Regions from separate parts of the Streptomyces sp. NPDC048484 genome, predicted to be linked through region 4. Evidence: riboswitches for the same ligand, from Rfam matches in the RefSeq annotation. Region 4 holds a riboswitch; each other region holds the start of a gene.

The links. A riboswitch is a leader RNA that binds a small molecule or an ion and turns the genes downstream of it on or off. The one in region 4 is predicted to bind cyclic di-AMP.
Positions count from the first base shown of each region.
Region 1: linked by a shared signal. The riboswitch ahead of AB0D14_RS24465 (M23 family metallopeptidase) and the one ahead of AB0D14_RS04215 (C40 family peptidase) in region 4 are both predicted to bind cyclic di-AMP.
Region 2: linked by a shared signal. The riboswitch ahead of AB0D14_RS05490 (LysM peptidoglycan-binding domain-containing protein) and the one ahead of AB0D14_RS04215 (C40 family peptidase) in region 4 are both predicted to bind cyclic di-AMP.
Region 3: linked by a shared signal. The riboswitch ahead of AB0D14_RS37195 (M23 family metallopeptidase) and the one ahead of AB0D14_RS04215 (C40 family peptidase) in region 4 are both predicted to bind cyclic di-AMP.

Region 1 covers NZ_JBEZJY010000024.1:81,519-89,267, reverse strand. Annotated here, with positions in the region: gene AB0D14_RS24480 (DNA topoisomerase IV subunit A) at 1-1,781, opposite strand, end outside; gene AB0D14_RS24475 (pitrilysin family protein) at 2,328-3,695, shown strand; gene AB0D14_RS24470 (pitrilysin family protein) at 3,692-5,080, shown strand; cyclic di-AMP (ydaO/yuaA leader) riboswitch at 5,375-5,535, shown strand; gene AB0D14_RS24465 (M23 family metallopeptidase) at 5,548-6,336, shown strand; gene AB0D14_RS24460 (GntR family transcriptional regulator) at 6,588-7,280, shown strand; gene AB0D14_RS24455 (HPr family phosphocarrier protein) at 7,496-7,749, opposite strand, start outside.
Region 2 covers NZ_JBEZJY010000004.1:162,513-170,261, reverse strand. Annotated here, with positions in the region: gene AB0D14_RS05500 (CHRD domain-containing protein) at 90-1,121, opposite strand; gene AB0D14_RS05495 (polyprenyl synthetase family protein) at 1,271-2,281, opposite strand; cyclic di-AMP (ydaO/yuaA leader) riboswitch at 3,557-3,719, shown strand; gene AB0D14_RS05490 (LysM peptidoglycan-binding domain-containing protein) at 3,724-4,446, shown strand; partial or broken gene AB0D14_RS05485 (HAD family hydrolase) at 4,572-5,372, opposite strand; gene AB0D14_RS05480 (FAD-dependent oxidoreductase) at 5,587-6,852, opposite strand; gene AB0D14_RS05475 (ATP-grasp domain-containing protein) at 6,953-7,749, opposite strand, start outside.
Region 3 covers NZ_JBEZJY010000052.1:18,899-26,647, forward strand. Annotated here, with positions in the region: gene trmB (tRNA (guanosine(46)-N7)-methyltransferase TrmB) at 1-782, shown strand, start outside; gene AB0D14_RS37190 (PrsW family glutamic-type intramembrane protease) at 839-2,191, shown strand; gene AB0D14_RS37195 (M23 family metallopeptidase) at 2,370-3,368, opposite strand; cyclic di-AMP (ydaO/yuaA leader) riboswitch at 3,431-3,588, opposite strand; tRNA gene AB0D14_RS37200 (tRNA-Met) at 4,059-4,132, opposite strand; gene AB0D14_RS37205 (dihydrofolate reductase family protein) at 4,193-5,332, opposite strand; gene AB0D14_RS37210 (MarR family transcriptional regulator) at 5,510-6,025, shown strand; gene ribA (GTP cyclohydrolase II) at 6,208-6,837, shown strand; gene AB0D14_RS37220 (hypothetical protein) at 6,930-7,349, shown strand; gene AB0D14_RS37225 (NAD(P)H-binding protein) at 7,475-7,749, opposite strand, start outside.
Region 4 covers NZ_JBEZJY010000003.1:195,477-203,225, forward strand. Annotated here, with positions in the region: gene bioB (biotin synthase BioB) at 1-416, opposite strand, end outside; gene AB0D14_RS04190 (8-amino-7-oxononanoate synthase) at 627-1,781, shown strand; gene AB0D14_RS04195 (DUF397 domain-containing protein) at 1,762-1,986, opposite strand; gene AB0D14_RS04200 (helix-turn-helix transcriptional regulator) at 1,996-2,865, opposite strand; gene AB0D14_RS04205 (ATP-binding protein) at 3,127-3,570, shown strand; gene AB0D14_RS04210 (DUF6328 family protein) at 3,596-4,093, opposite strand; gene AB0D14_RS04215 (C40 family peptidase) at 4,185-4,658, opposite strand; cyclic di-AMP (ydaO/yuaA leader) riboswitch at 4,662-4,848, opposite strand; gene AB0D14_RS04220 (hypothetical protein) at 5,197-5,505, opposite strand; gene AB0D14_RS04225 (ATP-dependent Clp protease proteolytic subunit) at 5,513-6,148, opposite strand; gene AB0D14_RS04230 (DUF2461 family protein) at 6,702-7,334, opposite strand.

The DNA.
Region 1 (7,749 bases), on a different contig from region 4:
AGGCTGGGAGCCGAGGCGGTCTCGGGCAGCCGCGGGAGGTCGATGACATTGATCCGCAGGAGTCGTCCGGTGGACGTGACCGCGCCGATCTCGCCCTGCGCCGTCGCGGGGACGGCGGAGATGATCAAGTCGTGTTTGACGCGTCTGGCCTCGCTCTCCCCGAAGGGGTCACCGTTGGCCGTTCGCGCGAGCAGCGCCGTCGACGACAGGAGTACCCGGCAGGGGTCGTCCGCCACCTGCAGCGGAACGGCCGTGGCGGTGGAACCGGCGGACTCCAGCAGCACCGTACGCCGGTCGGTGCCGAACTTCTTGGCCACCGCGGCCAGTTCGCCCGAGACCATTTTGCGCAGCTCGGCGTCCGAATCCAGGATGCCGGTCAGCTCGTCGATCTCACCGTTGAGCCGGTCGCGCTCGGTCTCCAGCTCGATGCGGTCGAACTTGGTCAGCCGGCGCAGCGGCGTGTCCAGGATGTACTGCGTCTGGATCTCGCTGAGTGAGAAGTGCTCGATCAGGCGCTGCTTGGCCTGGGCGGAGTTGTCGCTGGAGCGGATGAGGCGGATGACCTCGTCGATGTCCAGCAGGGCGACGAGCAGGCCCTCGACCAGGTGCAGCCGGTCGCGCTTCTTGGTGCGGCGGAACTCGCTGCGGCGGCGTACGACCTCGAAGCGGTGGTCGAGGTACACCTCCAGCAGTTCCTTGAGCCCCAGCGTGAGCGGCTGGCCGTCCACCAGCGCCACGTTGTTGATGCCGAAGGTCTCCTCCATCGGCGTCAGCTTGTAGAGCTGTTCCAGGACGGCCTCGGGCACGAAGCCGTTCTTGATCTCGATGACCAGGCGCAGTCCGTGCGAGCGGTCGGTGAGGTCCTTGACGTCGGCGATGCCCTGCAGCTTCTTCGCGCCGACCAGGTCCTTGATCTTCGCGATCACCTTCTCCGGGCCGACGGTGAAGGGCAGTTCGGTGACGACGAGGCCCTTGCGGCGCGCCGTCACGTTCTCCACCGAGACCGTCGAGCGGATCTTGAAGGTGCCACGACCCGTCTCGTAAGCGTCCCTGATCCCGGACAGACCGACGATGCGGCCGCCCGTGGGCAGGTCGGGGCCCGGGACGTGCCTCATGAGCGTCTCGAGATCGGCACCGGGGTGGCGGATCAGGTGCCGGGCGGCGGCGATGACCTCGCCGAGATTGTGCGGCGCCATGTTCGTCGCCATGCCGACCGCGATACCCGACGCGCCGTTCACCAGGAGGTTCGGATACGCGGCCGGGAGGACCGACGGCTCCTGCTCCTGGCCGTCGTAGTTCGGGTTGAAGTCGACCGTCTTCTCTTCGATCGACTCCGTCATGAGGGAGGTCGCGTCGGCCATCCTCGCCTCGGTGTACCGCATGGCGGCCGGCGGGTCGTCGTTGCCGAGCGAACCGAAGTTGCCGTGTCCGTCGACCAGGGGCAGACGCATGGAGAAGGGCTGGGCGAGGCGGACCAGGGCGTCATAGATCGACGCGTCGCCGTGGGGGTGGAGCTTACCCATGACCTCGCCGACGACGCGGGCGCACTTCACATAGCCGCGGTCGGGGCGAAGCCCCATCTCGTTCATCTGATAGACGATGCGGCGGTGCACGGGCTTGAGGCCGTCGCGGGCGTCCGGCAGGGCTCGGGAGTAGATGACCGAGTACGCGTACTCGAGGAAGGAGCCCTGCATCTCGTCGACGACGTCGATGTCGAGGATGCGCTCCTCGAAGTCGGCGTTGTCATCGGGGCGCGTGGTCTTCGTGCTGCGGCGGGCCATCGCTGCTGCGACTCCTTCACAGTCTCTGCCTGGGCATGAACGGGTTCTGACGCGGTCCATTGTGGACCGGAGTACTGACAACGCGGACCACGACCCGTCCGTACGGACCTCGCGGGCCGGGTGCGCGACCGCCTCAACAGGCCCCGCAGACCGCGATCGCGACGGCCTCGACAGGCTCCGGAAGCGCGGCCTCCGACTGCTGTGGAGGTGTCAGGACGCTACCGCGTCGCCGTCCGCGCGAGGCACCGGAGGCTACCGCCTCGCTGGCGGCGCGGGCGCCGGGGGCTCTCGTACCGCCGTCCCCGCCGGGGTACGAGCGCGAGCACGGAGCCACCCCGCGCCCTTCGCCGGCCGCGCGTCCGATCGCCGGCGCCGGCTCGGGGAACGTCCGTGCTCGTACGACCGTACGAGATGCCGAGGTCGCCGGCGTGCTCGCTCTCGGCGTAGCCGACGCGGGAACTTCGCCAGCTGTCCGCGCGCTTGCATACAGTGGCATGACTAGCAGGAATTCAGCAGTTTTCCGCGATCGAAGGGACGTACATGCCCATGGGTCACACGGCCACAGCCGAGGCCGGTTCCGGCGGCCTGACAGCGACCGAGCACCGCCTGGCCAACGGCCTGCGCGTGGTGCTCTCCGAGGACCACCTGACCCCGGTCGCCGCGGTGTGCCTCTGGTACGACGTCGGCTCGCGCCACGAGGTCAAGGGCCGCACCGGGCTCGCCCACCTCTTCGAGCACCTGATGTTCCAGGGCTCCGGCCAGGTGAAGGGCAACGGCCACTTCGAGCTGGTGCAGGGAGCGGGCGGTTCGCTCAACGGGACGACGAGTTTCGAGCGGACCAACTATTTCGAGACCATGCCGACGCACCAGCTGGAGCTCGCTCTCTGGCTGGAGGCCGACCGTATGGGCTCGCTGCTCGCCGCGCTCGACGAGGAGTCGATGGAGAACCAGCGGGACGTCGTCAAGAACGAGCGCCGGCAGCGCTACGACAACGTTCCCTACGGCACCGCCTTCGAGAAGCTGACCGCCCTCGCCTACCCGGAGGGGCACCCCTACCACCACACCCCGATCGGGTCGATGGCCGACCTGGACGCGGCCACCCTTGAGGACGCCCGCGCCTTTTTCCGCACCTACTACGCGCCCAACAACGCCGTGCTGTCGATCGTCGGCGACATCGACCCGGAGCAGACGCTCGCCTGGGTCGAGAAGTACTTCGGCTCCGTCGCCGGCCACGACGGCAAGCCCGCCCCGCGCGACGGTTCGCTTCCCGAGACCATCGGTGAGCAGCTGCGCGAGGTCGTCGAGGAGGAGGTCCCGGCCCGCGCGCTGATGGCCGCCTACCGGCTGCCGGAGGACGGCACGCGCGCGTCGGACGCGGCCGACCTGGCCCTGACCGTCCTCGGCGGCGGTGAGTCGTCCCGGCTCTACAACCGGCTCGTACGCCGTGACCGCACCGCGGTGGCGGCCGGGTTCGGCCTGTTGCGCCTCGCCGGAGCACCCTCCCTGGGGTGGCTCGACGTGAAGACGTCGGGCGACGTCGAGGTCCCGGTGATCGAGACCGCCGTCGACGAGGAGCTCGCCCGGTTCGCCGAGGAGGGGCCCACGGCCGAGGAAATGGAGCGCGCCCAGGCCCAGTTGGAGCGCGAGTGGCTGGACCGTCTCGGTACGGTCGCGGGCCGCGCCGATGAACTGTGCCGGTACGCCGTCCTGTTCGGCGACCCCCAGCTCGCCCTGACCGCCGTCCAGCGGGTCCTCGACATCACCGCGGAGGAGGTCCAGGAGGTCGCCAAGGCCCGCCTGCGTCCCGACAACCGCGCGGTGCTGGTCTACGAGCCGGTCGCCCCCGAAGAGACCGACGCCGCCGAGGACACCAGCGCCGCAGCTGCAGACACCGACGAGGAGGCGGCCAAGTGACCGAGCTCGCCACGATGGAGTTCCACCCGCAGCCCCAGGCCGGCGAGGCCAGGCCCTGGGCCTTCCCGGCACCCGAGCGCGGCGCGCTCGGCAACGGCCTGACGCTGTTGCGCTGCCACCGCCCCGGCCAGCAGGTCGTCGCCGTCGAGGTCCTCCTGGCCGCCCCGCTGGAGGCCGAGCCGAAGGGCCTGGACGGTATCGCCACGATCATGGCGAGGGCCTTCTCGGAGGGCACCGACAAGCACTCCGCCGAGGAGTTCGCCGCCGAGCTGGAGCGCTGTGGCGCCACGCTCGACGCCCACGCCGACCATCCCGGTGTCCGGCTCAGCCTCGAAGTCCCCGTCTCCCGGCTGCCCAAGGCGCTCGGCCTGCTCGCCGACGCCCTCAGGGCGCCCGCGTTCGAGGACGGCGAGATCGAGCGGCTGGTGCGCAACCGGCTCGACGAGATCCCGCACGAGACCGCCAACCCGGCCCGCCGGGCCGCCAAGGAGCTGTCCCGGCAGCTCTTCCCGGCGACCTCGCGCATGTCGCGACCGCGTCAGGGCACCGAGGAGACGGTCACCGCGATCGACTCGGCGGCCGTGCGCGCCTTCTACGAGAAGCACGTACGCCCCGCCACGGCCACCGCGGTCGTCGTCGGTGACCTCACCGATGTCGACCTCGACGCGCTGCTCGGGGACACCCTCGGCACCTGGACCGGATCGCAGGCCGAGGCGCGTCCCGTGCCGTCCGTGACCGCCGACGACACCGGCCGGGTGATCATCGTCGACCGTCCCGGAGCCGTCCAGACGCAGTTGCTCATCGGCCGCGTCGGCGCGGACCGGCACGACCGCGTGTGGCCCGCCCAGGTGCTCGGCACGTACTGCCTCGGTGGCACCCTCACCTCCCGCCTGGACCGCGTCCTGCGCGAGGAGAAGGGATACACCTACGGCGTGCGGGCGTTCGGCCAGGTGCTGCGCTCCGCTCCGGACGGGACGGGCATCTCCATGCTCGCCATCAGCGGCTCCGTGGACACCCCGAACACCGGACCGGCGCTCGACGACCTCTGGAAGGTACTGCGCACCCTCGCCGCAGACGGCCTGACGGACGCCGAGCGCGACGTCGCCGTGCAGAACCTGGTGGGCGTGGCGCCCCTGAAGTACGAGACCGCGGGCGCCGTCGCGGGCACGCTCGCCGACCAGGTCGAGCAGCATCTGCCGGACGACTTCCAGGCGACGCTGTACCAGCAGCTTGCCGCGACCGGCACCGTGGAGGCCACCGCGGCCGCCGTGAACGCCTTCCCGGTGAACCGCCTGGTGACCGTCCTCGTCGGTGACGCCGCGCAGATCGAGGAGCCGGTCAGGGCTCTCGGGATCGGTGAAGTCAGCGTCGTGGCGCCGGAGTAGAGACCGGTAACGGGACGAAGCAGAGACCGGTAGCGGCACACAGCGGAGACCGGCAGCCGGGCGCTACAGAGGCCGGTGGCCGGTTGGGGCCCGGGCGACTGATGAGTTGCCCGGGCCTTCTTCCTGTGCTGTCCTGGTCGCTGCGTTCGTCCGCTGTGTCCGTATTGGTAGGGAGGTTGCCTGTCTGCCCTGTGGCGTGCGCTACAAAAGTCGTGATCCGTTTGGCTATTGAAAGAGGCCCCGCTTAGCGTCATTCCGGCTGTTCGTCAGGCAGTGCGCCGCGTCCGCGGCACCGGACAGTCATCGCCGAGTCCCCGTACGGCGCGAGCCAGGGGAGCCGGGGACCCATGTGTAGTCCCTGGGGTGAATCGGACGCCCTTCCCGAAGGGGGTCCGTAGGAGACCTTCCTGCTCCGAACCCGTCAGCTAACCCGGTAGGCGAGAAGGAAGGAAAGGACCAGCCACTTCATGGCGTTCACCCGCGCCACGGGGAAGCACCGTCTTCCCAGCCGTATGCAGCGCACGACCCGCAGGACGGTGGGCGTCGCCGCACTCGCCACCACCGGTGTCGTAGGCACTCTGGCTGCCGCCCCGGCGTTCGCCGCCGAGAGCGCCGTCGAGCAGACCGGCCTCACCCAGGCCGTCACCATCGGCGACTCGATCGCCGACGAGATCGACGCACAGGCCGCCGCGCAGCGGCAGGCTGCCGAACAGGCAGCCGCCCGCGAGAAGGCCGAGGCCGACGCGAAGAAGCGTGCCGAGGAGGCCGCGGCGAAGGCCAAGGCCAAGGCCGAGGAGGAGCGCGAGGTCAAGGCCCGTGCCGCCCGCGAGGCCGAGCGCAAGCGCCTCAACGCCTACACCGCGCCGATCGCCGGCTCGTACGTCTCCACCTCCTACCAGGCCGGCGGCGGCGTCTGGTCCTCCGGCAGCCACACCGGCATCGACTTCCACGCCGCCAGCGGCACCGCCGTGCACGCGGTGGGCTCCGGCACCGTCGTGGAGGCCGGCTGGGGCGGCTCCTACGGCAACCAGGTCGTCATCAAGATGACCGACGGCACGTACACCCAGTACGGGCACCTCTCGTCCGTCGGCGTCTCGGTGGGCCAGACGGTCACTCCGGGACAGCAGATAGCCCTCTCCGGGGCGACGGGCAACGTCACGGGGGCGCACCTGCACTTCGAGGCGCGTACGACCGCGGAGTACGGCTCCGACATGGATCCGGTCTCGTACCTCCGCTCGCACGGCGTGAACGTCTGACCCACGGCACGGCACGGCACAGCACGGCACGCGGCACGGCACCACACCGCACCTCCGTCGAAGGCCCCGGCTCACCACGAGCCGGGGCCTTCGCGTGCCGCACCGGACGACTGCCTGTTCAGAGGCGCGGTGTGTCCAAAAAATAGCCATGGATTTCGGGCTGCCTTCGGAATTTCCCGTTCTCTGCAATAGAGTCACCGAACAGGCGTCAATCGACCGCGTTTCGCGGGGATTAAGGCGGAGGCTCGGTCATGCGTATTCCCGCGCGCTCGGTATGCACCGCGATCCGTGACGACATCGTCGCGGGTGTCTACGAGCGCGGCAGCCGGCTCACCGAAGAACTGCTCGCGCGCCGTTACGGCGTCTCGCGGGTCCCCGTACGCGAGGCGCTGCGCACCCTGGAGGCGGAGGGCTTCGTGGTCACCCGCCGGCACGCGGGCGCGTGCGTCGCGGAGCCCACGGAGCATGAGGCCGCCGACCTCCTGGAGATGCGCATGCTGCTGGAACCGCTGGGGGCCGCCCGGGCCGCTCAGCGCCGCACCGAGGCTCACCTCAAGGTCCTGCGCGGTCTGGTCAGACTTGGTCAGGAGCGGGCCAGGCGGGGCAACAGCGAGGATCTGCGCTCGCTCGGGGGCTGGTTCCACGAGACCCTCGCGCAGGCCTCCGGCAGCCAGGCGCTGACCTCGACGCTCGGCCAGTTGCGGCACAAGATCGCCTGGATGTACTCGGTGGAAGCACCCGCGCAACCCGCCGAGTCCTGGACCGAGCACGGGGCCATAGTGGACGCCGTGGCCCGTGGTGACAGCGACCGGGCCCGGGCGATCACGGCGCTGCACACCGAGCGGGCGACGACCGCGCACCGGCTGCGCTTTCCCGGCGGGAGCCGCGTCGAACGTGTGAGGACTTCGCAACATCCCGTAAACACGGCGAGCCTGCGGCATTAACAGAGACGCCGTATACAAAGAGGCGTATTCGGCGGGAGTTTATTTCTGCTGCCCATTTCCCGCGTCACCGGAATTGTCGAGCGCGTGATTTCCGTCTGAACGGATCTGCACGGAAACAGCTGCGCCGGTCCCGCGCGAAAAGCAGGAACAGGAACGGCGGAGCCGCGTCGCCCGGGGTGCGGGTGACGCGGCTCCGCCGTAGGTGAGGTGCGCGGTCAGACGGTCTCGGGGAGTTCGTCGAGACCGTCGGCGACCAGCTTCGCCAGGCGGTCGAGCGCGGCGTCCGCGCCCTCGGCGTCGGAGGCCAGGACGACCTCCTCGCCCCCCTGGGCGCCCAGGCCGAGGACCCCGAGCATGGAAGCGGCGTTGACGGGGTTGCCGTCAGCCTTGGCGATCGTCACGGGGACGCCGGAGGCCGTGGCCGCCCGGACGAAGATGGAGGCGGGGCGGGCGTGAAGGCCCTCGGCCC
Region 2 (7,749 bases), on a different contig from region 4:
ATGCAACCCTCTCAGAGGGCCCGAGGCCCACCGATCGGTCCGGGAGCCCGAGGCCCACCCGTGACCGGTGTGCCGTCAGGGAACCGGGCCTACCGGTTCACGAAGACGTAGTCCGCCCCGTACGGCACTCCTACGATCTTGCCCACCTTGCAGGAGCCGGCCGGAGCCACCCCGCCCACGGTGTTCAGCCGCAGAATCTCCGCGGTACCCGCGAGCAGACCCCGGTGCTTGCCGGACTGCGTGGCCCTGAGGTCCAGTTCGGGAATGTTCTTGTCGCCGTTCGGGGTCTTGGAGATCAGCGATCCGGTGACCGCGCTGCGATCGACCGCGATCCACTGCGGAGTCCCCGAGTTGGGCTTCACGAACGAGTGAGCGATGGGGCCGCCGAGCAGGGCGCGCACATCACGCTGCGCGAAGGCCGTGGTGCCGTCGGCCGACTTCTTGCACTCGTAGATCTGCTTGCCCTTGATGACGGAGGCCTGGAAGTTGTTCAGCGCGTGCCGGAAGCCGAAGCCCGTGGTGACCTTGTGCAGCTGGCCGCGGACGGCCCCGCCCGGGAACTCGGCGGTGTGCAGGTTGGCGTAGAAGCTGCCCGGATCGGCCTTCAGCTTGCCGAGCAGGGCGGCGTCCTTGACCTTGACCGTGCCGGTGACCGTGCGCCCCTCCGCGTTGTCGAGCAGCTTGGTGAAGTCGACCTTGACGCCGCCGTTGACCGCCTTGGCGCCCTGATGGATGTGGAGCATGATCGGCTTGCCGGTGCCCCGCCACTTGACGGCGACGGACACCTTGTCGCCCTTGACCTTGACGAACTCGAGCGCCGCGCCGTCCTTGTCGCCGACCGCGGGGCCGCCCTGGACCGGTACCTCGTTCGCGCCGTTCAGGCTGGCGGCGAGGATGGTGCCGCCCTTGCCGCCGGCGAGAGCGCCGCTCTGTACCTCGATGGACCGGTCACCGTGCCCCGCGTGACCCGTGCTCGTACTGGAGCTGGAACTCCTGTCGGCGCTCCCGCTGTGAGCGACCGCCGGGATGACGGCGGCGGCGACACCGGCCGCGGCGGCCACCGCGACACCGGACATGACGAGGCTCTTGCGACGCTGTGCGAACGTAACGATCGTCCCCATGATTCTTTTTCTCCCCGTAGTTCCGCCGACGCCCCCTGCGTCAGCTTCTGCACTGGATTACGGAACGAATCTCAGACTGGACTCATTCCAAGCATGTGACCTGCGTCACACAAAAGGGGAGATCCTGGAGAAGGGGAAAGACGTGCAGGTCAGCCCGCCCGGTGTACCACCGCGTCACACAGCTCCACCAGAGCCGCCTTCGCGTCACACTCCGGGAGCGGTGCCAACGTGGCGCGGGCGTCCTCCGCATACCGCACGGTGTCGCGGCGGGCCTGCTCCAGCGCGGGGTGGACGCGCAGCCTTGCCAGCGCCTCCGCATGCCGGGCGTCGTCCGTCAGGTCCGACGCGAGCAGTTCGGACAGGGCGATGTCCTCGGCGAGTCCCAGCCGCTTCACGCGCTCGTGCAGTCGCAGCACCGGCATCGTCGGAATGCCCTCGCGCAGATCGGTGCCCGGCGTCTTGCCGGACTCGCGCGAGTCGCTCGCGATGTCCAGCACGTCGTCGGCGAGCTGGAAGGCGACCCCGAGCCGCTCTCCGTACTGCGTCAGCACGTCGACGACTGTCTCGTCGGCGCCCGACATCATCGCGCCGAATCGTCCGGCCACGGCGATCAGTGAGCCGGTCTTGCCGCCCAGCACGTCCATGTAGTGGTCGACCGGGTCACGACCGTCACGCGGTCCGGCCGTTTCGAGGATCTGGCCGGTGACGAGCCTCTCGAAGGCCTCCGCCTGGATGCGTACGGCCTCGGGGCCCAGATCGGCCAGTATGTGCGAGGCACGGGCGAAGAGGAAGTCGCCGGTGAGGACCGCGACCGAGTTGCCCCAGCGGCTGTTGGCGCTGGGCACCCCGCGGCGCACGTCCGCCTCGTCCATCACGTCGTCGTGGTACAGCGTGGCGAGGTGGGTCAGCTCGACGACGACCGCCGAAGGCACGATGCCCGGCGCGTACGGGTCGCCGAACTGGGCGGCGAGCGTCACGAGCAGCGGCCGGAACCGCTTGCCGCCCGCACGCACGAGGTGCTGTGCGGCCTCCGTGATGAACGGGACCTCGCTCTTGGTGGCCTCGAGCAGTCCCTCCTCGACAGCTGCCAGTCCGGCCTGGACATCGGCTTCGAGAGCCTGGTCCCGCACGCTCAGCCCGAACGGCCCGACGACGGTCACGAGGGTCTCCTGTCTGCTGACGCTCTCAACGGCGGTCTCTGGATGCTCTGGGTGTGCTGCGTGCTGTGGGTGTTTGTCGATGTGTCGCTGCCGGCACTCAAGTCAGCGTATCCGGTCGTCTTTCGATCACGATGAGCGCCCGCCCGTCACCCGCCGCCACCCTGCCGGACACGCTCCACCTGGCCCCTTTTGCCCCGTCGGCCAGGCCGGGCCGTATTGGATCACAGGCGGCATGCTCTTGATCTGCTGATATGACTGATGCGACCGATACAGCTGATACATCATGAAAGAGTCACCCTTTTCAGGAAGTGTTGAATCCTGTCCCACTTCCTGCCGGGGCTCGGCGACATCCTCCGGAGACCTCCGGCCTGTCGGCCACCGTGAAGCCACCGAGGTGACATCCGCACGCATCCGCACACCCTCCCCCCACGAGACGATCCACGAGTGAACATCCGCGTTCCCCTCACAGACGGAACCAATGCTCTACGCGTCTCTCTACGCGCGTGTGCGTGACACCCGAAGCCCCACGCGCGCTCCACGCGCATGTGACGCCCCCTCACGAACGAACCCGTACCGGCTCCACTCCCGCCTCCGCGACGGGACCCCGACGACTCCTCACCCCTCGTCACCATCCCTCGCCACCCGAGGCGTCCTGGACCTGACAGGCCGTCACGGTCGCGACCGCGCGACTCCGTGAGAATCGGGCCCTACGAAGGATGCGCTTTTCGATACGAACTCGGCCCGGGCCGCGCTTTTCTGATGCACCTCCGCAGAACAATGCCTGGCTGTTTTCGTGCGGATGCCGATGAATTGACGCGCCAGCTCGATACCCGCTCACCGGGTCGACGACGAGCCCCGCCCCCTCTCACGAGCTCTCACGGGCTCACCACCCTGCGGCCGCGAAACCTCGCCATCCGACATCCAGAGCACCGGGCAAATCCCCCTCCTTTCGGGCATTCCGCGCCTCTCGCGCACCATAAGGCACCAGAACCCCCCAAAGGCGCGACTTGCCCGAATTGCTTATCGGTTTCCTTAATTAACCATCTGCGTCAGTGAATTGGGTCACGCCTGTCCGAAGTGATCGTTTCATAGTGCCCGTCGATTTCCGTTCACGGAAAGCAAGTTGAACTTTGCCTTCCGTATGGATCAAGGGATATTCGTCAGACAACGCAGGTCATGACCATCGCCGTGTGAATTCGGGGCTTGTTATCGGCATGTGCTCTCGCATACGTTCACGTCACTCCGGACGGATCGCCTAATCCTGCCGCCGACCGGAAAACCCAGCCACCCATTCACTCGCGTACGGCAGGAGCGGGGGACCCAGGTAAGCCGCCGGTCCGGATATCGGAACGGCTAGGGGTGTAATCGCGTACAGCACGCGGCCGGGCATCTCCCGCCCGAACCCGACAGCTCACCTCGCAGGCGCCGGAGAGGAATTCGTCATGTCCGCACGCGGTAAGCACCGCCGCCCCGGTAAGAGCACCCTCACCCGTGGCATCGTCGCCGCGGGAACGGGGGGTGCCGCGCTCGCGCTCCCCATCGTGGGGGCCACCGGCGCCCACGCCGCACAGCCGGCCCAGGCCGCCTCGGCCGCGGTCCCGCAGGTCTCGCTGGTCACGTACAAGGTGGTCGAGGGCGACACCCTCGCCAAGATCGCCAAGGCGCACACCACGGGCGACTGGAAGAAGCTGTACAAGGCCAACCGCGCGGTCATCGGTGACGACCCGGCGGCCATCCGCCCGGGCCTCAAGCTGACCGTGGGCACCAAGAACGCCAAGACCTCGGGGAAGACGGCCAAGGCGACCACGGCGTCCGCCGCCACCCCGGCCTCCGCGAAGACCTACACGGACGACCTCGACGGCTGGATCAGGGAGTCGCTCGACATCATGGCCCAGCAGGGAATCCCGGGCACCTACGACGGAATCCAGCGCAACATCATCCGCGAGTCGTCGGGCAACCCGCAGGCCATGAACAACTGGGACTCCAACGCGGTCGCCGGTACGCCGTCCAAGGGGCTCCTCCAGGTCATCGACCCGACCTTCACGGCGTACCACGTGACCGGCACGTCGCTGGACCCCTTCGACCCGGTCGCCAACATCACGGCGGCGTGCAACTACGCCGCCGCGAGGTACGGCTCGATCGACAACGTCTTCGGGGCCTACTGACCGGCGCCCGAACCGGTGCTCCGACCGACGCCCTGACCGGCCACCCGACCGGATTGCCGACCGGCCCCTCCAGCGGCTTGCCCGCCGGTACGGGGGCCCGTCGGCCGGTCGGCCCGGCCGACGGAGAACATCCGCTCCAGGACCACCGCGATGCCGTCGTCCTCGTTCGAGGAAGTGATCTCGTCGGCGACGGACTTGAGTTCGGGATGCGCGTTGGCCATCGCGACCCCGCGCGCCGCCCAGTCGAACATGGGGATGTCGTTGGGCATGTCCCCGAAGGCGACGGTCTGTGCCGCTGTCAGGCCCAGATGTCTGGCGGCAAGCGCCAGACCGGTCGCCTTCGTGATGCCGCATGGCTGAAGTTCGACGGTACCGGGGCCGGACATCGTGACGTTGGCGAGGGAACCGACCGCTCCACGCGCGGCGGACGCCAACTCGTCGTCGGAGAGCAGGGGATGACGCAGCAGCACCTTGCTGATGGGCTCCGTCCAGAGGTCGTCGCGGCGCAGCACCCGTACCGCCGGAAGCGTCGGGTGCGGCATCTCGTAGCCCGGCTCGATGAGTGTGAGGCCGTCGACCCCGTCCTGGTCGACGGCTGCGTACACCTCGCCGACCTCCGCCTCGATCTTGCCGAGAGCCACCTCGGCCAGCTCCCGTTCGAGGGTGATGGACCACACCATGCGGTCTGCGCCGGCGTCGTACAACTGGGCGCCCTGTCCGCACACCGCGAGCCCCTGGCTGCCCAGTTCGTCCAGGAGCGGACGCACGCGCGGAGCGGGGCGCCCCGTCACCACGAGGTGCCGGGCGCCTCTCCCGACCGCCATCCCCAGCGCGGCGCGTGACCGGTCCGAGAGGGTGTCGTCGCCGCGCAGCAGCGTCCCGTCCAGGTCAGTGGCGATGAGTGAATATGCAATCGGTGCGGCCATGATCAGAGAATACGGATCGAATGCCCCAGCGACTCGACGCGAACAGGACGTCGTACGGCACCTCGCCCATCTCACGCGTCACCGTACGGCCTGTCCGGTCACGGTAGTTCGGGCCGATCCCATGACATATCGGCCACCCTGCCGACCCGGTTCACGCCCCTTCTCCGTCCTCCCTCCCGCAGCCGTCCTCACCTTCCGCAGCCGTCCGCCGAGTTCAGCCGTGCCGTCTCGCCAGATGCCGGACCAGCCGCGGCGAGGCGAACTCGGTCCCGCACACGAACCGCATCACCGGGCCGTACGACGCGGCCGCCGGCAGTCCCGTGAAGTACAGCCCGGGCACGGAGGAGTTGAATCCGGCGCCCAGCCTCGGTGTCCCGCGGCTCACGGCCAGCCTCGTCCGCAGTTCGTGTCCGAGGAAGTCCATCGCGGCGAGGTCCACGCGATAGCCGGTGGCGGCGATGACGTGGTCCGCGGTGAGTTCCCGGACGCGGCCGCCGAGGCTCTGGACCGTGAGCGTCGGGCGCCCGTCCGTCGCCCCGGTGGCGCGATCGATTCGCGCCACCTCGCTCACCCGCACTTTCCCCTCGAACCGCTCGCGCAACCACCAGGCACCGAGGGGGCCCAGGACCCGACGGACGAGGAGGTGCCGGGCTCCCGGCGGCAGATAGCGGTACGGGTGGGGGTAGTACGTGAGGGCCCACAACGACCAGGCTCGCCCGAACGGCGACTCGGGTCGCAGGCGCGGCTGCTGCCATGGGGGCGCGCCGAAGGCGACAGACCCCTGACCGCGCGCCACCACGCGCACCTGTGCGCCTGCTTCCGCGGCGAGCGCCGCCGTCTCCAGGGCGGACTGGCCCGCGCCGACGACGATCAGTTCCCGGCCGGAGAACCGGGACAGGTCGTGCAGTTGCGAGCTGTGCGAGACGGGGCCCGTGGGCGACGGCCCGTCGGGCACGGCCGCGGCGAGTTCGAGGGGCAGGTGCGCCAGGCCTGACAGGCCGGTCGCGATGACGACCGCCCGCGCGGTGAACATCTCCCCCGAGTCCAGCTTGAGTTCGAAGCCCGCGGGGCCGTGTCCAACGCCGGGCCGGCCTCCGCGATGGCCTTCTCGGCGCCCGTCCCGGCGGTCGGCACGACGGTCGACCGAGACGACACGCACCCGCTCCAGCTCCGGAACGAGCTGCTGCCGGAACCATTCCCCGTACGCGACGAACGTCTCGACCGGGATGATGTCCTCGTCCGTGACGAGGCGGGGGACACCGGCCGCGTCGCAGTAGTCGACGAGGTTGTGCCCGTGCTGCGGGGCGTCGATGTTCGAGGCGGCCGGGGTCGACTTGAGAAGCATCCCCTCGGGCATGTTCGTCCGCCAGCTCACCATGGGTTCGCCGAACACCCGTACCGGAATGCCGCACGCTCTCAGATGTGCGGCGGTGGACAGGCCGAAAGGCCCGGCACCGATCACTGCCACCGGATCCATCACGAAGTCCCCTCCCCAGGACGCCACGGAACGCCACTGCGCTGTCTCGTGGTCACACACATGCGCCTTGCCACTGCTGCGGACCTGCTGTGACTGCCACGGGTCACCGGTGGCCCGGCGCCGCCCGGGCTTCGCGGCGGCCCGCCTGCCACAGGTGGTACAGATGCTTCGCGCCGGGCCGTACGAAGCGCGCGAGCATCGTGAAGAACGGCCGCAGGTCGTCCGCCGCCAGCCACGCCAGCTCCGTACCGCTCGGGTGGGCAGGGGCGTGCGGTGTCGTGTAGCCGCTGCGGCGGTACGCGAGCAGCGCCGGCAGGTCGATGTTCTCCACGATGTAGCGCCGGCCGGCGAGCTGTTCCCCCTCCGGAACGGGGCGGCCGGTCAGGTTCAGATGCAGGGCGCGGATGACATCGATCCCCGACTCGTTCTCGAAGAGCCTGAACTGAGCGCCCATCCGCGGATTGAAGTCGAGCAGTTTGTACTGGCCGTCGCGGCGGTCGAAGCGCAGGTCGAGGTCGATGACGCCGCTGAAGCCGATCTGTTTGATGAAACGCGCGGCGAGGTCCGCCAGTTCCGGATTGTCGACGACGTACGCGTTCGCCGTCATCCCCGCGTGTGGGGGCCAGGAGCGGACCTTGACGCCGGTGAAGATCGCGAGCGGCGTCGAGTCCGCGTCGAAGTAGGCGTGCACGATCCAGTCCTCCGCCTCCTCCCTGGGCAGATATTCCTGGAGGATCACACCGGGATGCTCGCCCCAGTCACGGGCGAGCCCCAACAGGCACTCAGGGGTGGCTATGCGGGTCGTCCCGTTCACGGCCGGCCGCGAACGGCGCACGAAGGCCTCGCGGTTCTTGGCCACGAGCGGGAACCTCGCCTTCGCCGCGAAGTCCTCGATCTCCT
Region 3 (7,749 bases), on a different contig from region 4:
CCAAGAGCGAACCTCGCTTCCCCGACGGCCCCCAGCCCGATCCGGCAGGCTCGCACTTCGAGCGGCGGATCCGCAGCTTCCAGCCCCGCCGCAGCCGCGTCACCCAAGGCCAGGCGGACGCGCTGGGGCGGCTGTGGCCCAAGTGGGGCCTGGACATCGACGGACAGCGGACCCTCGACCTCACCGAACTGTTCGAGACCGACATCCCGGTCGTCCTGGAGATCGGCTTCGGCATGGGCGAGGCGACCGCCCTGATGGCCGCCGAGGACCCGGACACCGGAATCCTCGCCGTGGACGTCCACACGCCCGGCCAGGGCAACCTGCTCAACCTCGCGGACCGGGCCGGCCTGTCCAACATCCGCGTCGGCAACGGCGACGCGATCATCCTGCTCCGCGAGATGCTGACGCCGGGCTCCCTCGCCGGCCTGCGGGTCTACTTCCCGGACCCCTGGCCCAAGAAGCGCCACCACAAGCGGCGCCTGATCCAGCCGGAGTTCCTCACGCTCGCCGCGTCCCGCCTCGCCCCCGGCGCGCTGCTGCACTGCGCGACGGACTGGGAGCCGTACGCCGAGGTCATGCTGGAAGTCCTCACCGCGCACCCGGCTTTCGAGAACACCCAGCCCCAGAGCACCGACGGACCCGACAGCCCCACCGGCTACGCGCCCCGCCCCGACTTCCGCCCCCTGACCCGTTTCGAGGGCCAGGGCCTGGACAAGGGCCACGTGGTGAACGATCTCCTGTTCCGCCGCGTACCGCTTGATGCGGACAGCACGGGCAGCTGAGCCCCCTGACAGGGCGCTCTCGCGGGCCACGCCCCTCCCTCGTTAGGGTTTTTGTCATGGCCACCAGCCCCCCACCCCCGACACCCCCCGGCATTCCCGCCGGAGGCCCCCGTCGGCACGCTCACTGGTGGCAGCGCACATGGGTGCGCTACGCGGCGCTGACCACCCTGCTCACCCTGTCGGGCCTGGTCATCCTGGCCCTCGTCCGCAAACAGACCGGCACGGAGGGCTTCCTGGTCGGCCTCGGCCTCGCCGTGCTGCCCGTCCCGCTGCTCGTCGCCGCGTTCCGCTGGCTGGACCGGGTCGACCCGGGTCCCTGGAGAAACCTGCTCTTCTCCTTCGCCTGGGGCGCCTGCGCGGCCGCGCTGATAGCCATCGTCGCGAACAGCTTCGCGACGCAGTGGATAGCGACGGCCACCGCGGACCCCTCCCACGCGGACACCCTCGGCGCGACGGTGATAGCGCCGGTCGTCGAGGAGGCGGCGAAGGCCGCGGCGGTCCTGCTCGTCTTCCTGTTCCGCAGACGGGACTTCACCGGCATCGTCGACGGCGTGGTCATAGCCGGCGTCACGGCGACCGGCTTCGCGTTCACCGAGAACATTCTCTACCTGGGTACGGCGTTCGGCACGGACCAGCTGTCCGGCGACACCGGCGTCTTCTCCGTCACGGCCGCCACCTTCTTCGTACGCGTGATCATGTCGCCCTTCGCGCATCCGCTGTTCACCGTGCTGGCGGGTATCGGCTTCGGCATCGCCGCACGCTCCGCGGACCGCCAGCACGTGCGCCGCGTGCTCCTGCCGATCACCGGGCTGCTGCTCGCGATGGGGATGCACGCGATGTGGAACGGGTCGTCGACCTTCGGCGAGTACGGCTTCTACGCGGTCTACGCGGCCTTCATGGTCCCGTCCTTCGGACTGCTGACCTGGCTGGCGGTCTGGACCCGCCAGCGCGAACTGGGCACGGTCCGCACCGAACTGCCGTCGTACGCCATGGCCGGCTGGCTCGCCCCGCCCGAACCGTTCGTCCTCGGCTCGATGAAGGCACGGCGGCTGGCCCGGGAGTACGCCACCCACCACGGCGGGCGGGACGCGGGCCGGGCGGTGGCGGAGTACGAGGCGTACGCGACGTCGCTGGCGTTCCTGCGCCACCGGGGCCGCCGGGGCCGCGCGGGCGCCGACTTCGCCGTACGCGAGCGGGAGCTGCTCCACGAGCTGTGGGCCCGCCGGGAACCGGCCCGCCCGGCCCTGGAGTACGCGGCCAGGGCAACCGCCCCGGCACCGTCACCCTGGCCGACGTACGGCTACCCGCACGCCCACCCGGCAGCCCAATCCCCGGCACCCCAGTACCCGGCAGCCCAATCCCCCGCACCCCAACCCCAGTACCCGGCATACAACCCGTACCGCTCCTGAGAAGCCGTGCGGCTGAGGGCGCCGGGCGGTCGGATGCCGAAAAGGGGCACCCCCCGGTTCGGTGAGCGCCGCGTGTACGGGAACGGGCCGTCCGCAATACGCCTCCCGCGCTACCGCCAAGGGCGGGCGGGAGAGGCGGGGGGCCTACGGGTTGCGGGGGTCTGCGAGTTGCGGGGGCCTACGGGTTGAGGCCGTTGCCCCGCAGCCAGGTCATCGGGTCGATCCCGCTGCCGCCGCTGGTGTGGACCTCAAGGTGGAGGTGCGCCCCGGTGACGTTGCCGGTCGCGCCCACGCGGCCGATGACCTCGCCCGTGCTGACCTTCTGCCCGACGCTGACACCGATCGACGACTGGTGGGCGTACCAGAGCTCCGTACCGTCGTCGAGCGTGAGGACCGTGCGGTAGCCGTACGAGCCGTTCCAGCCCGCCTCTGTGATCGTGCCGCTGTGAATGGCCTTGATCGGGGTACCCGTGGGAGCGGCGAAGTCCAGGCCGGTGTGCTGACCCGAGGACCAGAGCGAGCCGGACTGCCCGAAGGTCGAAGTGATCGTGTACGAGGAGGTGGGCAGCGTGTACTGCTTGGCGAGTTCGGCGAAGCGCGCGGCCTCGGCCTTCGCCTTGGCCGCGTCCTTCTTCTTCTGCTCGGCGGCGGCGGCCTTGGCCTTCGCCGCGTCCTGTTCCTTGGCCGCGAGCGTGGATGCCTTCTTCGCGGCGGCGGTCTCGGCGGCCTGCTGGGCCTCGCGGTCCACCTGGTCCTGCTGGAACTCGGCCTGGAGCATGATGCGGGCGCGCAGGGCCTCACCGGCGTCCGCGTTGCCCTGCTCGGCTTCGACGGTGGTGAGGCCGGCAGCGGTGAGCGGAGTGCTGGAGCCCTCGGGAGCCTCGTCCTCCGAGATCAGCGAGCCCACGTTCGGCAGGTCGGGGACCGAGATCGACACCGGCGGCTTGCCGGTCTGCGCGGAGGCCATGCCACCCGCGCCGACGGCGGCTATGACACCGACGCCCAGAACGGTCGAGCTACGGGCGAGCCCTCCGCCGCGCTGCTTGGAGACGCGGTGCCGGCCGCGGATGGGAACGACGGTGTCCGCGGTGGGATTCCAGGCCTCCCAGGTCTCCTCGTCCTTACGGGCACCGTACGCGAAGGTGTCTGGCTTCTTCTCACCCGAGGACTCACCCATCAACTCATTCGGCGTGAACGAGGGTGTGGGGGCAGACCGGTTGGACGCCACGTGGGCGCGCTCCTTTCCTTCCTTCTCGCCTACCGGGTTAGCTGACGGGTTCGGAGCAGGAAGGTCTCCTACGCGTGTCAACCGCGGTGTACTCCACCGCGAAAGACGCGCGATTCACCCCATGTAGGTGGTTCCCCGGTTCCCTTGCGGGATTCGGCGCGTGCGCACGGAGCCGTCTCTTGTGACGGCTGGGACAACCGCGCTGCGTTATCGAACGTTAATAGACCCGGGCACCTGATTCCAAGCTGTTCTGGATGATCGTTAAGGCCCCCGGCCTGGACTTACAGGTGATGAGCGGGGTAAATCGGGCGAGTTGATCGACATTCACAGGCGCCGGATTTTTGACGGTGCGTCAGTCCTTATGCGCAGCGGCGTCGTCCGACTACTGCCGGTAACACGGGCCCGGGAAGGTCACGCCGAGCGGCCTCGGGGAGCCACCAGAGATCGGCTGAGCCCTCCGGTCCGCACGGGTGGACAAGCATGCGAAGTTTCTGGTGCGTCGGATTCCCCTTGGTCGAAAACCCGCCCGCAGGGGCTTCATCCAGCCGCCCGCCTGAACCGCGTGGTCCGTGTGGTCCGCGCGAACCCAGAAAAACACCTGAGGCCGGAATCCATTGGATTCCGGCCTCAGGCCTTCAGTAGCGGGGACAGGATTTGAACCTGCGACCTCTGGGTTATGAGCCCAGCGAGCTACCGAGCTGCTCCACCCCGCGCCGTTAAAGACCACTGTACTCCATTCGCGGGACCCGAAGCACACGGGTAAAGGGCGGGGCTCAGCCCAGGTGCCGGTTGGGTGCTTTCGCCGCGCTTTCGTACTCCGGGAGCACCAGCACGTCGGCGCCTTCCGCGGCCAGCAGGCCGTTCCCGTCCGCCGCCGCCACGAACGTGTCGGGCTCGCGCCACGCGGTGACGACCCGGCGTACGCCCGCGTCGAGGATCAGCCGGGCACAGGGCGCGGGCCGCGAGGCGCGGCGGGCGCAGGGCTCCAGGCTGCTGTAGACCGTGGCGGCCGGGAGCCGGGGGTCGCCGGGCTCGATCTTGGCGAGCGCGACCTCCTCGGCGTGCGAGACGGGGTCGGACTCACGGGAGTACCCGCGGGCCAGCTCCGTACCGTCGGCCGCGACGACGACCGCGCCGACGCTGAACGCCGTCCGTGAGGGCGGGCACTGTACGGCCAGTTCGCAGGCGAGCTCCAGCCACCGGTGGTCGGCGGCCGAGGGGACGGGCCCGGTACCGGGCGCGGTGGGCACGTACCGCATGAGCACCACGTCCCCCACGGGTCGCGTCTCGACCAGCCGCAGCCGGCTGCGGGGGCCGCCGGGGTACGCCCCGGACCCGAACAGCTGCGGCGCGTGCGGCTGCCCCACCACGAGCGGCGCGAGGGCGAGCTGCAGCTCGTCGGCGAGCCCCTGCAGGAGAAGCTGGGTGTGGACCCGGCCGCCGCCCTCGACCATGAGCCGCCGCACGCCCCGGACGTCGTGCAGATGGGTGAGTACGGCCCGCCAGTCCAGGCCGGGTCCCACGGAAACGACGTCGACGCCCAGCCCGCGCAGTGCGTGGGTGGCCGTCCGGGCGCCCTCGTCGGACGTGTAGACGATCTTCTCGCCGCCGGTGGACCAGAAGTTGGCGGCGGGGTCGAGGTCGCCGGTGCCGCTGACGGTGACCTTGAGCGGGTACTCCGGCCGCCCGGCGGCGACCCGGGCGGCGCGCCGCTCGGCGGAGTTGACCAGGAGGCGGGGGTTGTCGGCGCGCAGGGTGCCGGCGCCGACCAGGATGGCGTCGGACTCGGCCCGTACCTCGTCGACCCGGTCAAAGTCTGCCGGGCCGGAGAGCAGCAGCCGTTCGGGGCCGGTGTCGTCCAGGCGGCCGTCGAGGGAGACAGCGGCGGACAACAGGACGTAGGGGTGGGGCATGGACGCCCTTTCTTCGGAGACGGGTTGGAGACGGGTTCCTACGAGGCGGGTTCTTGGGGCCGGGGCTGGGGCGGACGCTGGAGCTGGGGCTGGGGTCGGCGCTGGGGCTGGGCCGGCGCTGGGGCCAAGGCTGGGACCGGGCTTGGTTCAAGTTTGAAGCAAACCTACACTGGAGGCATGACAACCCGCTGGCTCACCTCCGACGAGCAGCGCGCGTGGCGCGCCTACGTCGCCGCCTCCCAGCTCCTGGAGGACGCGCTCGACCGGCAGCTCCAACAGGAGGCCGGCATGCCGCACCTCTACTACTCCATCCTGGCCAACCTCTCCGAGGCACCGGACCGCCGCCTGCGCATGACCGACCTCGCCGAGCGGACGAAGATCACCCGTAGTCGGCTGACGTACGCGGTGACCCGCCTGGAGAAGGACGGGGCGGTACGCCGTGAAGGATGCCCCAGCGACAAGCGCGGCAGCATCGCCATTCTGACCGACGAGGGCATGACGCTGCTGGAACGCGTGGCCCCCGGCCATGTGAAGACCGTCCGCGCGACCCTCTTCGACCACCTCACCGCGGAGCAGGTGGGGCAGCTGGAGGAGATCTGCGCGGGTGTCGCGCGGGCCCTGGAGGGCGACGACCCGCAGACCACCCCGGACGGCGTCCCGTGGCGCCGCCGCTCGTCGGGCCCGTGCGCATAGGGCAGCACGCAGCCCCCGTCACCCATCACCCCTCGCCCACCACCCGTCGCCCCTCGCCCACCCCTCACCCCTCACCCCTCACCCACAATCCGTTGCTTTAACTTTAAAACGTGGAGTAGGGTCTCGAATCGAGGATCTGCTTCAAATCTGAATCAGATGACGAACGTGGACCGGAGAGCCGCATGCCCGACTACCCCGCCGCCACCCAGCGCTCGCGCGTCCGGGTACCCCTGCGCTTCCACGACGGCTACAGCGTCGACGCCGAACTGGTCACCTTCCACGGCCTGACCGACGGTCAGGAGCACGTGGCGATGATCCTCGGCGACCCGGCCGGGGCCACGCCCCTGGTCCGCCTGCACTCCGAGTGCCTCACGGGCGACGCCTTCGGCTCGTCCCGCTGCGACTGCGGTCCCCAACTGCGCGAGGCCGTCGAGCAGATCGCCGAGCGCGGCGGCGTACTCCTCTACCTCCGCCAGGAGGGCCGCGGCATTGGCCTCTACAACAAGCTCGACGCGTACGCCCTCCAGGACGAGGGCCTCGACACGTACGCGGCCAACACGGCCCTGGGCCTGCCGGAGGACGCCCGCGACTACACGGCGGCGGCACAGATGCTCACGGCCCTCGGCATCACCGAGCTGGACCTCCTGTCCAACAACCCCGACAAGTCGGAACAGCTCCGCTCTCTCGGCATCGACGTACAACACCGGGTCCCGACGGGCGTGTTCACCACCGCGCACAACGTCCTCTACCTGCGGGCAAAGGTCCTCCAGACGCAGCACACGCTGCCGCTGGCAAAGCTCACGGCGGGCTGACACCACCGCCCGCGGACCGACGAGGCCACTGGGCCCCGCCGGACCCCGCCCGGAAGCGGTGGCTCCGCGCGACCACGGGGCAGAACGGTGGCATGGGGGACGAGAGCGAGGCACAGCGCATCGCGGAGGACGGCCGGCTCTGGCAGCACACGCTGCACGAGAACACCATGCTGTTCCAGCGGGGCAACCTCTTCCTCGTGGGCCAGTCGCTCTTCGCCGTGGCCTACACGACGCTCCTCACCTCTGAGCAACACCTCGTGGCGGCGCGCGTCCTGGCCGCCTTCGGCCTCGTACTGGCCCTCACCTGGCTGTACGTGGGCCACCGGCACCGTCTCTACTACCAGCACGTACAGCGGCGAGCACTGCAACGCCTGCCCGAGTACGCCGCCACGTGGGCGAGTTGGCCGGGGTGCAGCCGGGGTCGCGGACGAGGCCGGTCGATCGTCCTGATCGCCTACCTGCTCCCGTCCCTGGCCGCCGTAATGTGGTCGGCCCTACTGCTGATCACGTGAGCCGCCCGGCTGCCCGCCCGGCTGGGGGCCATGTCAGCGTCGACCTCGGGTCAGGTGCCTCGACTGGCAGCAGGGGATCGCCGAGCACGAAGCAGTTCCAGCGGCGCCGCAAGGTCCGCCCGGTCTCAGCGGAACGCGGCGACATTGCGGGCGGCCCAGTCGGCGAAGGGGCGCGGGGCGCGGCCGAGGACCTGCTGGACGTCCGGGCTGACGCGCAGCTCGGCCGGGGTCGGGGAGCCGAGGATGTCCAGAGTGTCGTTGGCAAGCTCCGCCGGCATGCTCTGGCTCATGGCGGTCCTGGCCTCGTCACGGGTGAGCTCGTGAAACCTCACCGGCGAGCCCAGCGCGGCGGCGATGGCCTCCGCCTGCCGGCGCGGAGTGATCACCTCCGGCCCGGTCA
Region 4 (7,749 bases):
ACGTCCTCGTGCCGGTCCTTGATCGCCCTGATGGTGTCCGAGACCCGGTCGACGTCACGGTCCGTCGGGCCGCGTCCGCTCGCCACCAGACAGACCCGCTTGGCGCCGCCCGCGAGCCCCGCGGCAGCGGCCTGGGAGGCCTGGTCGGGCTTCAGCCACGTGTACTTCAGGATCTCGGCCTTCGAGCCGAGCCGTTGTGAGCAGTAGGAGCAGTCCTCGGGACACAGGCCCGACTTCAGGTTGACGAGGTAGTTGAGTTTCACCCGCCGGCCGAACCACTGCCGGCGTACCTTGCCGGCCGCGGCCACCACATCGAGGAGTTCTTCGTCGGAGGTGGCCAGCACGGCCAGTGCCTCGTCGCGGGTCGGCAGCTCGCGCCGAAGCCCCTTGTCCACCAGCGTGTTCAGCAGGTCCATGAGGTCCGATCCTGGCCTATCCGACCGCGCCGGGCCAAGGAGGGACCGGACAACAGAGACGGTTCGACGTGTGGGTATTGCCACATCATGGGCGGCTGGTGATCCCGCTAGGGTCTGTGCGTTGCCTACAAAAGGCAGTGGGGACGGCCGGGCGGAAGGTCATGTGTCGGGACCCCATGGGACACCCTCACGTCATGGCCCGGAGGACACATGACCCGATCGCCGTTCGAGTGGATCGACGAGCAGGCGCGGGCGCGCCGCCGGGCCGGACTCGTCCGCACTCTGCGTCCCCGCGCCGCCGACTCCACGCTCCTCGACCTCGCCGGAAACGACTATCTGGGCCTGGCCCGGCACCCCGAGGTCACGGAGGCCGCCGCGCGGGCCGCCCGGGCATGGGGCGGCGGCGCCACCGGATCCCGGCTCGTCAGCGGGTCGACCGAACTGCACGCGGAACTGGAGTACGAGCTGGCCGCGTTCTGCGGCTTCGAGTCCGCCCTCGTCTTCTCATCGGGCTACGCGGCCAACCTCGCAGTCGTCACCGCGCTCGCGCCGCACGGCTCCCTCATCGTCTCCGACGCGGGCAACCACGCCTCGCTGATCGACGGCTGCCGGCTGGCGCGCGGTACCACCCAGGTGGTCGCCCACGCCGACCCCGAGGCCGTCCGCAAGGCGCTGGGCACGCGCACCGGGCCCGCGATCGTCGTCTCCGACACGGTCTTCTCGGTGGACGGCGACGCGGCCCCGCTGGCGGAACTGGCCGCCGCCTGCCGGGAATCCGGCGAACCAGGCACACCCGGCGCGGCCCTGGTGATGGACGACGCGCACGGTCTGGGCGTCCTCGGTGACGGCGGGCGGGGCGCCGCCTGGTCGGCGGGGCTCGCGGGCGCGCCCGACGTCGTCACCACCGTCACGCTGTCGAAGTCGCTCGGCAGCCAGGGCGGCGCCGTCCTCGGACCGGCCCCCGTCATCGACCACCTGGTCAACGCGGCCCGTACCTTCATCTTCGACACCGGTCTGGCCCCCGCGGCGGCGGGCGCGGCCCTGGCGGCCCTGCGTCTGCTGCGCGGGGAACCGGAACGGGCCGCACGCGCACGTGCGGTGGCGACGGCTCTGTACGCGCGCCTGACGGCTGAGGGCCTCGAAGCCGTACGGCCGGACGCCGCGGTCGTCTCCGTGCGCGCCCCCTCCCCGGAACAGGCACTTCGCTGGGCCGCGGACTGCCGTGAGGCGGGTCTGGCCGTCGGCTGTTTCCGTCCCCCGTCGGTGCCGGACGGCATCTCACGGCTGCGGCTCACCGCCCGCGCGGATCTCACCGACGCGCAGCTCGACCGGGCCGTGGGCGTGATCATCGAAGCGCGCCGATAAACCCCTCCCAGGCCGCCGGGGCGAAGAGCAGGGCGGGCCCCGACGTGTTCTTGGAGTCGCGCACCGCGAGCAGGCCGGCCCATGGGCCGGAGCCCGGACGGGCCGTCTCGACGCAGTTGTTCATTCCCGTGCTGTGGCTGCTGCGCTGCCACAGCACACCGGGCAGACGCGTGCTGGAAGGTAAGTACCGAGGCATTGCGGGCATGGTGCCTCCTCATGTGCCGTCAGCTACACCGGCGATGAAATCCAACGTGTCCTCGGGCGAAAGGGCGTGGACCTGAAGGGCGTTGAAGGCCTCGCCATAGGCCCGGAGGTCTGCTTTGTGTTCGAGATAAAGGCTACTCGTCAAGTGGTCGAGAACAACCACATTCAGATCAGATCTGTTCGGAAACGAAAAAATTACGAAGGGCCCGGTGACTCCGACATGGGCCCCAACTCCGAAAGGAAGCACCTGAATCCGCACGTGAGGAAGGTGCGCGGCCTCCTGGAGCCGGTCCAGCTGCCGCGCCATGACCTCCGGTCCACCGACGGTCCGCCGCAGCACCGCCTCGTCCAGAACGGCACTCAGCCGGAGCGGTGTGTTCGAACGGAGCACGTCCTGACGTGCGAGGCGGACCTTCACCAGTACCTCCACCAGCGCGTCGCCCTTGCCGTCGGGCGCCCCGCCCACAGCGGCCCGTGTCACCTCCCGGGCGTACTCCGGCGTCTGCAGGAGGCCCGGCACGACGGAGTTCTCCAGCGTGCGCATCGCGCCGGCCTGCGACTCCAGGCTGATGAAGTCGCTGTACGTCGACGGCAGGAGGCCCCGGTAGGCGTGCCACCAGCGCTGTCGGCCGTCGTCGTCCGAGCCCGCCAGCACGACGAGCAACTCGTGCAGTTCCGGGTCCCGGACGTCGTACGCTTCCAGGAGCAGCCGTACGTCCGCGGGCTTGACCCCGCTGCGGCCGGTCTCGATCCGGCTCACCTTCGACTGGTGCCAGCCGACGAGCTGGGCCGCCTCACCGCTCGTGAGGCCCGCGAGGGCGCGCAGGGCCCGCAGTTCGGCGCCGAGTTTCCGTCGGTGCACCGCGGGGCCGTACTGCATGGCCGTCTCCTTCCGACCGTCGCGCGGACGCTATGGCGCCCGGCGTCACGCCGACGGTAGAGGACAAACCGGGTGGCCGCCCAAATACGGTCGAGCGTCGCAGAGTTCACCGCTTCGAGGGACAGATATATGCATATCCTGGTGGATCGGCACCGTGAACGCCGAGGTGATGGCACTCTGGCGCAAGCACCAGTTCGGGACCGCGCTCGAAGTCATCCGCTTCGGTCGGACTCCGGTCCCGTGGGAAAGGGACGACGTCGCATGGCAGACCGCCAGGAAGCATCCGTCACTCTGCCGAGCGATCCCGCCTCGGTCTCCGCCGCCCGGTCGTACGTCACCGACGTCCTGGCCGAATGGGGACTTCCGTCCGACTCGGAGGCCGCCGACACGGTCCGGCTCATCGTCTCCGAGCTTGCCACGAATGCCGTACAGCACACCTTCGGGCTGTCACCCACCTTCACGGTGGACATCGAGCTCGACCGTGACGAACAACTGCGCATCGGGGTGACCGACAGCCACCCGCGGTTTCCGAAACGGCTGCCCGCGGCCGTCCAGCAGGACAACGGTCGCGGCATGGTCATCATCCGATGGCTGACCGCGGAGTGGGGCGGCAAGCTCACGGTCCTGCCCACCAGAGAGGGCGGAAAGACCGTGTCCATCGTGCTGCCCTGGACGGCACCGGCGGAGCCGGCACGGGCCGACTGAGCCTCGCCACCGCCACCGGCGCGGGCTACCTGTCGTCCGAGTCCTTGTCCACGGCCCGCTTCACCAGATACGGCATGACCTCCCACAGGCCGGTGCACAGGGCCAGCGTGGTCACCCCCGCCACGATGCCTTCGGTCCGGCCCACCGCCACGTCCACGACGAGCAGCACGGAACCGGAGAGCGCGAGCGCGAGCACGGCCAGGCCGACCTGCGCGAGACGGGACGAAGCATTCACGATCTGGGGCTTGGCGCCCCTCCGGAACAGCCGGCGGTGCAGGGCGGCGGGCGCTGTGAAGAGCGCCGCCGCCAGCACCGAGAGCAGCAGCGTGACCACGTACGTGGTGCGCTGCACCGTGTCGAGGGACGGGAACCGCGGGGTGAAGGCGAGGGTCAGCAGGAAGGCGAAGAGGATCTGGACGCCGGTCTGGGTGACCCGCAGCTCCTGCAGGAGCTCGTTGAAGTTCCGGTCGGCGCGCTCAAGGCGGGTCTCGTTGCGCTCCTCGTGGTGATGCGGTTCGGCCATAGGTGAACGAGTAACCACTCAGCCGCCGAAATCACGTCCGGCCCCTCACGGGGTGGCCGCGGGGATCCCCGCGGCCACCCCGTGGGCAAGATCACCTGACGCGGCCGTACCAGACGCTCTTCGTCCAGATCTTCTGGAGCTTCACCACGTCCCCGGTCTTCGGGGAGTGCCAGATCCGGCCCTTCCCGGCGTAGAGGCCCACGTGGTAGACGTTCCGGCCCGAATGGAAGAAGACCAGGTCCCCCTGCTTGCGGCTCGAAGAGGAAACATGCTTCGTCTTGTTGTACTGGGCCGCCGCCGTGCGGGGCAGGCTCTTGCCGGCCTTCTTGAACGAGTAGAGCGTGAGGCCGGAGCAGTCGAAGCGCTTGGGCCCTGCGGCGCCGTACTTGTAGGGGGAGCCCTTCTTGGAGGCCGCCACCTGAAGTGCCTTTGTCGCGTGAGTGGCCGCTTCCGCGCCGGACGCGAAGCCCGGTGCCACGATGCCACCGCCGACAGCGGCGATGGTGAGGACCGATGCCGTACCGGCCCTGCTGAACAGCGACGGGACACGATTGAGCGCAGTCATGCGCAACCCTTCGTCAGCCGCCTGTGAAGGATGACCTGTCGGATTCGGGCTGGCGAAGTTGCCCGGCCGCTGCTGCGGCTTCACCCCAAGGACCACTCGGATCTCTCCGGCGGCCCGTCGTGCCTGGGTCCTCCACTCCTGCCGATGCACTTCTGTCGACCGGTCATCCGGGCAGCGGCAGGACTCGGCGTCCGCCCGGACCGCCCCGCCGCTTCTGGCGGGGGCTTGTCGTCGGAAGGGATCTTGACGCACTGATGTGCCAAAAGCCGAGCGGAATCGGTGCTTTGTGGGCTTACTCACCACTCACCCATTCGGGTGGACAGCCCTTTCTATGGAGGGGTGTCGAGGGTCCTGAGGACCTCCGCACCAGCACCGGAATGGTTGATTCCGCCCCGGAGGTACGCGCGTTGCGCAACTCCGGGGGGTCGGAAAGTACAGCCGCGAATACGCCATCCGGGGGTACACCGTCTGGTCCGTTTCGGTTCCGGCCCGGACGGCTCGTCAAATCCCTGCGTGACGCCGGGCCGGCGGGCGTACGTCAGGTGCCGGAGCCGGGCGGCAGGGCGACCCGGCCCGCCCGGCGTTCACCGTCCAGGATGCGCAGGGCCCGTGCCAGGGTCGGTGCGTGCACCTCGTGTTCGCCCCGCTGGTGCATCAGGGTCAGGGCGTCGCGCAGCGCTGAGGCCCTGCCGACCAGCGCCTGGGCCGCGCGCAGTCCGCGGTAGGTGTCGCCGGAGTGTGCCGGGTTGATGCGGCCGATCAGGTCGACCACCTCCAGGTAACGGTCGATCAACTCGGCCTCGGCCCGGGTCAGCGCCGGCAGCGGGGGCAACTCGGGCGGGAGCACGGCCGGTTCACCTCGCGCCGGATGTGCCGAGGGTCGACTTGCGGCTCGGGACGATCCGGTCGACCAGCCCGTACTCAAGGGCCTCCGGGGCATCCAGAATCTTGTCCCGCTCGATGTCCACCGAGATCCGCTCCCGGCTCTGCCCTGTGTGCTGAGCGAGCAACTCCTCCAACTGCGCACGGGTACGCAGCAGTTCGTCGGCCTGGATGGCCAGGTCGGACGCCTGCCCCTGGACCGGCTCGGAGAACGACGGCTGGTGGATCAGCACGCGGGCGCCCGGCAGCGCGTACCGCTTGCCCGGCGTGCCCGCCGCCAGCAGCACCGCCGCGGCCGACGCGGCCTGCCCCAGACAGATCGTCTCCACCTCGCAGCTGACGAACCGCATCGTGTCGTAGACGGCCGTCATCGCGCTGAACGAGCCGCCGGGGGAGTTGATGTAGAGCGAGATGTCCCGGTCGGGCGCCTGGTACTCCAGGTGCATGAACTGAGCCATCACGTCGTTCGCCGAGGTGTCGTCGATCGGCGTCCCGAGGAACACGATCCGCTCTTCGAGGAGCTTGGAGTACGGGTCCATGGTCCGCGTCCCCGAACTGGTGCGCTCGGTGAACTGGGGCAGGACGTAGCGGGCGGACGGTCGGGTCATGACACACGCCTCCTCCGGGAGAGATCCTGTAAAAATGTACAGGACGTACATGACGTTATGATGGGGAGCAGATTCTAGATCCACAGATCACAGCAGGTCAGAACGTGTTTACGCTGATCGTGAAGCAGGTTTCTCTCACGGCCATCCGGCATGTTCAGGCAGCCGCGTCGTCCTCGAAGCCGAGCAGAACCGTGAGGTGATCCGAGGCGGCGCGCAGGTCCTCGGGGCAGCACAGCCGACCTGTGCACGGAGCGACAGCAAGGGCCGTAGCCGCCGGCGCCGCCCCCGGCTCCGTGGTCGAAGGCCCGAGTGGGCCGAGGGGACGGTCGGCGCCGAAAGCCGGCCCGCCCGGGAGTCTGTCGGCGCCGTAGGCCTGCACGTCGATGACGGGTCATCAGGGAGAGAAACGTCCGGGACACTGCAAGTTGCGCGACGCCCGGTGCTCCTGTCGGGCGACGGACGTCCGGTCGGTGTTGAGGGTGCGCATCTTCCGAGGGCGGGGGCTGGCGGCACGGGTGTGGTTGCTCCCGTGCCGCGCGGCGCCCTCGTGATGTCAGGCGGTGCGCTTCACGTGGCGGACCAGCCACATCAGCAGGGCGTCCAGGTCGGCGGCGGCCGAGAGGACCCGGTCGACCGCCTCGGGGGTGTGCAGCCACTGGTCGCAGCCGAGGGGTCGGGCGGCGATCAGCGAACGGTGGCGCAGCAGGTGCGTACGGGAGTGGTCCGTCGGATAGCCGCGCGGGGGGCGTTTCATCACGTCCCCGGAGATGTCGTAGCCCTTCTTCCGTACGTCCTCGACGATGGCGGACAGTTCGCGGCCGCTGCCCTCGGAGGCGACGGCTTTGCGGAACGTGTCCACCTGGCCGGGATCGGGGTACCACCAGGCGCCCTGGATCCGCAGGCCGTCCAGGTCGAACCGGAGACCGATCTCGATCTTGCGGGCGAGCCGGATCACCGCGCTCTGGTGCTGCCACCACCAGGAGTCGGTGCGGTAGTGCCAGACGGAGAAGTCCTCGTACCGGGGGTCGGTGTCGGCGACCTCGTTGAGCAGGGCGATCATCGGCTGCCGGACCAGGCGCTCGCGGTCCGCGCGGCAGCGCTCGCGGATCGCCTGGGTCGGCTCGCCCTGGAGCTGCCACAACACGTCCATGGCCTGCTCCGGCCAGCCGGTGAACTGTTCGCGCATGCGCGGAGGGTAGCTCACCCGTGATCCGCGCGCGGAGAGCGAGACGGGCAGGGAGGCGTAACCCCAGACGTGGTGGAGGTGTTGCGGCAGGGCTCGCCGGCCGGTTCGGACTCCTCCTCCGGCTCGGGGCCCCCGCCGCCCTGCCCAGCACCCGGCACGGGCTCCTCGACTCCGCCATCCGCGTCGTCAGCGCAGGGGCGATCCTCGCCACCGGCTTCCTCTTCGGCCACTTCGTAGGCAGGCCGGTCCACCTCGTCTTCGGCGCGCTTCTCCTGCTGACCGCAGCCCTCTGGTCCACCTTCGGCACCCAGAACCGGCAAACCTCGGCTCGCCCCCTGCGCGCTACACCCCCGCACGCGGCGCCGCCCCCGCTGCGCCCACGCCGGGACGAGTCCGGCGGCCCGCATGCGAGTTG